3 regions of the Marinomonas gallaica genome follow, and region 3 is predicted to be linked to each of the others. Evidence: riboswitches for the same ligand, from Rfam matches in the RefSeq annotation. Region 3 holds a riboswitch; each other region holds the start of a gene.
What was found. Region 3 has a riboswitch for thiamine pyrophosphate ahead of thiD (bifunctional hydroxymethylpyrimidine kinase/phosphomethylpyrimidine kinase). Riboswitches for the same ligand answer to the same signal wherever they lie in the genome.

Region 1 (2,266 bases), 1.7 Mb from region 3:
CTTGGCAGCCAAAACCTTAATTACGCAATGGCTAACCCAGCACCCCAATAAAACGTTATTGGTAACAACCGTAACGCCTACTGGTGAAGCGCAAGTACAAAAGTGGTTTGCTGGACGCGTCCAGCATCGCTACTTACCTCTAGACCATACGGTATGCGTACAGCGCGCCTTGAAGCAACTGACCTGCCCGCAATTGGCAATCATAGAAACGGAACTTTGGCCAAACCTATTAAAAGCGGCAAAAGCCAAGGGCATGACGATTCAAGTTATCAATGCTCGCCTCAGTGAACGTTCCGCTAAGCGTTACGAGAAGTTTGGATTTTTCTCTAGGCCTTTAATGGCGTTGCCTGATCGTTTCTTAGCCCACGCGGCAACCGATGCTGAACGTTTTAAAGCGCTTGGTGCAACAGATGTCTCCGTAGTGGGCAATATCAAATTTGATATCTCCCCTACAGAAGACAGTGAGGTACCCGTTTGGCGTCAAGCCATTGCACCGAAGAATGAATTTGTTTGGATTGCCGCCAGCACCCATGAAGGGGAAGATCTACAATTTTTAGCAGCGCATCAAGCCCTTTTACAGCAAGTCCCCGATGCTAAGTTAATCCTTGTGCCACGTCACCCTGAGCGCTTTGAAGCAGTTTATAAACTCAGTCAACAGCAAGGCTTTCAGACCGTTCGACGCTCGGATGATCCGCTGGATACTTGGGCTCAGGCAAACGTGCTGCTCGGTGATAGTATGGGCGAAATGATGCGCTACTTCGCTATCTCTGATGTGGTCTTTGTCGCGGGAAGCATGATCGAGCGGGGAGGGCACAACCCGATTGAACCGGCGATCTTATCCAAACCAGTGATCGTTGGTGCGCATACCTTTAACTTTGCCGACATTACTGAATCACTGATACACGATGGTGGCGCAGTGAGAGTTCGATCAGAGGGCGAATTGGTGGACCAACTGCTTTTACTGCAAGACCTCACGAAGCGACAAGCCATGGGGCAAAAAGCCCTTAGCAACGCTCGATCGAATCAAGGTGCTTTAGAGCGTGTTTTACAATACTTAGACATCTCTTAAGGGTCTGTTAGAATAGCGACGTTTTATCTCATGGGGTGTGGCGATGTAGCCACTGAGAAGCTTTTCCGGCTAACCCATTGAACCTGAACCAGATCATGCTGGCGTAGGAATTGAGATAGCAAGCCCTTCATACCTTGCCCATCCAGTTATACGCCGCTCATTTATGGAGCGACTATGTCTTTTAAATCTTTTGCGGTGACAGCGGCAGCGCTGTTGGCGTCGTCTATAGCAGCAGCGAATACGCTGAATGTGTATACCTACGATTCGTTTGCATCCGAATGGGGCCCAGGCCCTAAAATCAAAACCCGTTTTGAAGCGCAGTGCGACTGTGAAGTGAACTTCGTGGCGCTGGATTCATCGGTAGGTATTTTGTCGCGCGTCCAGTTAGAGGGCGAGGCCTCTGAGGCCGATGTGTTATTGGGGTTAGATCTTAATCTAATGCAGTCGGCAAAGCAGACCGATTTGTTAGCTAAGCATAATGTGGATACGACTGACGTACAGACACCTAATGGATGGAGTGATGAGTATTTTGTTCCGTTTGATCAAGGCTATTTTGCGTTTATCTATGACAGTGAGAAGCTTGAAACACCGCCCACATCGTTAAAAGACGTGGTTGAGAATCAAGACCTTAAAGTGATTTACCAAGACCCACGCACCAGTACACCAGGTTTAGGTTTGTTGCTCTGGATGAAGTCGGTGTACGGTGAGCAAGCGGCGGATGCTTGGGCGCAGTTGTCTGAGCACACGGTGACTGTGACCAAAGGTTGGTATGACGGTTACAGTTTATTTTTAAAAGGCGAGGCGGATGTTGTGCTGAGCTACACCACGTCACCCGCGTATCATATGGTGGCCGAAGGTGAGAATAAGTACAAAGCGGCCGAAGCCAGTGAGGGCTTTTACCCTCAAATTGAAGTGGCTGCAATGATGAACAGCGCACCAAACAAAGCACTGGCTGAAGAGTTTATGCAGTTTATTTTGGCGCCAGAGTTTCAGAGTGTCGTCGCGACGGGCAACTGGATGTATCCTGTGATGAACAATATCGAGCCATTACCTGAAGCTTTTTCAACGTTGCCTGAGGCAACAAAAGTGTTGACGTTACCTGCAGAACAAGTGGCTAAGCAGCGTCAAGCTTGGGTGAATGAATGGCTTGAGGCGACGACTCGCTAAGTTTTGATACTTTCCTCTCATTTACGTCCA
Region 2 (2,266 bases), 260 kb from region 3:
TTCCATGGCTCCACAGCCAATAAGAGACAATGTGACTAAGGATAATGGTATGATACGGGATCTAAACAAACTCATATGTACGCAATACTTAAGCCGATAAAGAGGAAACATGGTAACACAGTCTGATAATGATGTGAGAGGAACCTTCTACATTGTAGCGACCCCAATTGGCAATCTGGATGATTTTACGGATCGTGCGAAACGAGTTTTACAAGAAGTTGACTTTATAGCGGCGGAAGACACTCGACACAGCAAACGATTGATGAACCATTTTGGTATTGAAACTCGATTATTTGCTTTGCACGACCACAATGAGCGAGACAAAGCCGCGTACATTGCATCGTTATTAGACGAAGGTAAAAACGTCGCTTTGATCTCCGACGCGGGTACGCCGCTGATTTCTGACCCAGGGTATCATGTAGTTCATTTTTTACGTCAAGAGGGGCATCGCATTGTGCCGGTCCCGGGCGCATCAGCATTAATCACGGCGTTGTGTGCATCGGGGTTACCCACCGACCGTTTTAGTTTTGTTGGCTTTTTACCGGCCAAAAGCAAATCGCGTCGTGATGAAATGTCCAGTTGGGTACCCAGCCTCGGTACCGTAGTATTCTATGAATCGACACACCGCATTTTAGACTGCTTAGAAGACCTGAATACGGTTTGGGGCGACACAGTACAAGTTGCCTTGGCACGAGAATTAACGAAAACATTTGAGACATTCTTGTCTGGTTCGGTTTCTGAAATTAAGCAAATTTTAGAAGACGATAGCAACCAAACCCGTGGTGAATTCGTCATGATGGTGTCACTTCCTGCCGAGCAAGAAGACAATACTGAAGCCCTTAAAGTGCTCACGATATTGCTAAAAGAATTGCCAGTGAAACAAGCCGCAGCTTTAGCCGCAGAAATTACGGGTGAGAAGAAAAATGCTTTGTATAAACAAGCGCTGACAATGAACGATTCTTAATCGGCTCAACAAGCAATGACCGTTTGGGAGTTTACAGCGACTTCCAAACGCGTATACTGATGCACAACTTGTCGGAGTGCCTTAATTGGCTGAGATCGCATTTTAATGCGGGATCCGCAGAACCTGATCAGGCTAATACCTGCGAAGGGAACAAGAAAGCATCTTTTCTTTTCTGCTGAATAAGCGTGGTTTGACCGCTTCAAATCTAGGTAACAACCCTAGTCGAAGAGGGGATCAAGCTGCCGCACGTACGTGGAAGTACGTGTTCTCCTGACAAGCATTTTTTCCAAATACAAACTTAATGGGAATCTGCTAATGTCGACTGCACCACCTAAACCCAATAAAAAAACGCGCGAAAAAGCCCGTCTAGACGCCAAAGCCTTTATCGAATCGTTACAGGCGACGCCATTTCCGTCGTCCGAGCGCATTTATGTGCAAGGGTCTGACGCGTCCATTCAAGTACCGATGCGTCAAATTAATCTTAGCGATACGCCAATTGGCTCCGATCCTGACAAGCTAACGTTTGAGCCGAACGAGCCCATCTACGTATACGATACCGCCGGCCCCTATGCGGACCCTGAAGAGAACATCGACGTACATGTCGGCCTAAAAGCCCTACGCCAGCAATGGATTGACGCTCGAAACGACACCGAAATCCTCGAAGGTGTGAGTTCAAACTTTGCTCAAGAACGTTTAGCGAACGATGAGTTGGAGGAGCTACGCTTCAAACACCTGCCCCGTGTGCGTAAAGCCAAAGCAGGTCAATGCGTGACGCAAATGCACTACGCACGTCAAGGCATCATCACGCCCGAGATGGAATACATCGCCATCCGTGAGAACCAAAACCTACAAGCGATCAAGTCTGAGCTATTGCTCAAACAACATCCGGGCCATAGCTTCGGTGCCAATATTCAAACAGAGATTACGCCAGAGTTCGTGCGTAAGGAAGTCGCCGAAGGCCGTGCGATCATCCCTAACAACGTAAACCATCCAGAAACCGAACCCATGATCATTGGTCGTAACTTCCTTGTGAAAGTCAACGCCAACATCGGTAACTCGGCGCTCACGTCTTCGATCGAAGAAGAAGTGGAGAAGCTAGTATGGTCAACACGCTGGGGTGCCGACACCGTGATGGACTTATCGACCGGTAAGAACATTCATGAAACGCGCGAATGGATTCTGCGTAACTCGCCAGTGCCGATCGGCACCGTACCGATTTACCAAGCGCTTGAGAAAGTAGACGGCGTCGCCGAAGACCTCAACTGGGAGGTGTTCCGCGATACGCTGATCGAGCAAGCGGAG
Region 3 (2,266 bases):
ATAGCTCTTATATAACTCTGCTTTTGATTCTAATTCAGTCATGAAAGGCACCAACACTAAGTTTTTAAACCCTGTGTCATTGATTTTCTTTAGAAAATTAAAAGCCCTGCGCTCTGGATTAGCCAACGCTTCAATTTCTTGAGGAGTAAAAACAAATTGCGCTGAATATGCTGGATATGGATAGACAACTGCCAATTTACTCATCAGCCCCGCCTCACAAGCCAGAATTTCTTTTGTGTTTGAAGAAAATACTTCTTCTGTTTGCTCAGGAGACAAGCAGTAAGCGATATAATCGATCTTGTGAAATTTATGAAGATCACTACTTTCATCGTGATGAGCGCCTAAGGCCCCCGGATCATATCGCCCAAATAAATCTTTACCGCTTACTTTTAGAGCAACACAGTCTCTCGACAAATCGTTACCACGATCGTTATCTGAGGCGATTCTAGCGGCCTCACTTTTCCCATAGCCCATGATCATCCATATTTTGCTGTCAATTCTAAATAGATCGGCATAATAAATAGAATCCGCAAATTCACTTTTTTCAAAATCTAGCATTGATACCTCCTTGTTAACAATTAAGGGTTATACGGCAGCGTAGCTGCGGCTATAACCCACTGTTGAACGGCTGCGTTGTCTATATAGGGGATTTGCTTTTTTCATGGTAGGACGTCCCTGTAAAATAACTTGCTTAATACCAAAGTCTGTTTGGACTATTCCGCATCAGATCGTCTTTGATCACCGCTATATTGGTTCTTAATGTACCCTTTTGTAGCGTGATTTAACCAGAGAGGCAAGCGCTTCCCTCAGGCCTTTTGACCTGATCCGTTTTATGCATCAACCTCACTAAGCGCTAATGCTAACTGCCATTGTCCCATGGCAGCATGACGCGAAGCCGTTCTGTCACTTTGCTATCAGAGACGTCGCCAAGATAAGTAACAGTATTTTAGGGAATAAATAACCTGATTCAGCTCTCATAAGATGATTCTGTCTTGAAAAGAAACTTTATGCGTTGGATTCGCGCTGACGGTCGCGAAGCGACATTGCGCAAGCGAATTGAATGCATGAATTCTCTCTTCCACAAACATTGAAGCGAAGCGGGGTGGGTGGCTGATGAAGTGGCGTTTGGTTTGCAGGGCTGTTCCCTCGCAGAGCGAGGTCCGACAAATATCGTATGTTGATGATTGTCTAGTGTCCTTGCGAAAGAGCTGGTAGTATCTTTTGCATATAGTCGGGGGGCAGAAATGCTGAGATCGCTGAAGCGAGACCCGTTGAACCTGATTCAGTTAATACTGGCGTAGGGAACTATAGGTAGTGATCTTGAATCCGTTTGACGCCCGTCACTCGTGATCTTCTCCAGCTCTCATACCTGTTCCTTTACACCGTAGAGGAACAAACATGAGCACACCTATTACACTTAGCATCGCCGGTTCCGACAGTGGCGGCGGCGCGGGCATCCAAGCCGATATTAAAGCCATTTCTGCGACAGGTGGTTATGCCTGCACCGTCATTACTGCGACTACTGCACAGAACACCCTCGGCGTCACCGATGTCCACCCTATTCCGCTCGCGCACATCAAAGCGCAACTTGATGCAGTGTTTACTGATCTCAATATTCAAGCCGTGAAAATTGGCATGTTGGCCGACTCTGACATCATCAAAGTGGTGGCTAAGAAGTTGCGCCAATACCAGCCTAAGCACGTAGTGCTTGATCCTGTGATGGTGGCGACCAGTGGCGATAGGCTGTTGCAAGACAGCGCCATTGAAACGCTTAAAACTGAGCTACTGCCGTGGGTGACGGTCATCACTCCGAATCTGCCTGAAGCCGCGGCACTGTTAGGCTGCGGCACCCCCACGAACCAAGAAGCCGCACTCGCTTTAATTCCAGCGTTAAAATTACTGCCGACCGCAGCGGTGTTACTCAAGGGTGGGCATTTAGCCGATACGGCAGAAAGCGTTGACTGGCTGATTACTCAAGAACAACTGATTTCTTACGCCAGTCCTCGAATTAAAACGAAAAACACCCATGGCACGGGCTGTACATTGTCGTCTGCGCTGGCCTCGTTTTTAGCTCAAGGCTTTGAATTACCCAGCGCGACTCAACAAGCAAAAGAGTACATCAGCCAAGCCATTGCCCACGCGGATCAGCTAGACATTGGTCAAGGCCATGGTCCGGTTCATCACTTCTACTCGTTTGCACAGCGTTCATAATGACAGACGCCTTTGCTATTAGAATTCAGCATGCACGGCTGGCCTATGGACACAC

Region 1: it holds a riboswitch for thiamine pyrophosphate, as region 3 does, so the genes downstream of both, thiB (thiamine ABC transporter substrate binding subunit) here and thiD (bifunctional hydroxymethylpyrimidine kinase/phosphomethylpyrimidine kinase) in region 3, are expected to answer to the same signal.
Region 2: it holds a riboswitch for thiamine pyrophosphate, as region 3 does, so the genes downstream of both, thiC (phosphomethylpyrimidine synthase ThiC) here and thiD (bifunctional hydroxymethylpyrimidine kinase/phosphomethylpyrimidine kinase) in region 3, are expected to answer to the same signal.

Annotation. Positions count from the first base shown of each region.
Region 1 is NZ_CP187511.1:1,463,654-1,465,919, forward strand. Features, by position in the region: gene ACPUEK_RS06785 (3-deoxy-D-manno-octulosonic acid transferase) at 1-1,069, shown strand, start outside; TPP riboswitch at 1,091-1,197, shown strand; gene thiB (thiamine ABC transporter substrate binding subunit) at 1,244-2,236, shown strand; gene thiP (thiamine/thiamine pyrophosphate ABC transporter permease) at 2,240-2,266, shown strand, end outside.
Region 2 is NZ_CP187511.1:2,880,614-2,882,879, reverse strand. Features, by position in the region: gene ACPUEK_RS13645 (penicillin-binding protein activator) at 1-6, opposite strand, end outside; gene rsmI (16S rRNA (cytidine(1402)-2'-O)-methyltransferase) at 110-964, shown strand; TPP riboswitch at 1,027-1,131, shown strand; gene thiC (phosphomethylpyrimidine synthase ThiC) at 1,280-2,266, shown strand, end outside.
Region 3 is NZ_CP187511.1:3,136,745-3,139,010, forward strand. Features, by position in the region: gene ACPUEK_RS14780 (hypothetical protein) at 1-558, opposite strand, end outside; TPP riboswitch at 1,223-1,321, shown strand; gene thiD (bifunctional hydroxymethylpyrimidine kinase/phosphomethylpyrimidine kinase) at 1,399-2,211, shown strand; gene ACPUEK_RS14790 (ABC transporter ATP-binding protein) at 2,211-2,266, shown strand, end outside.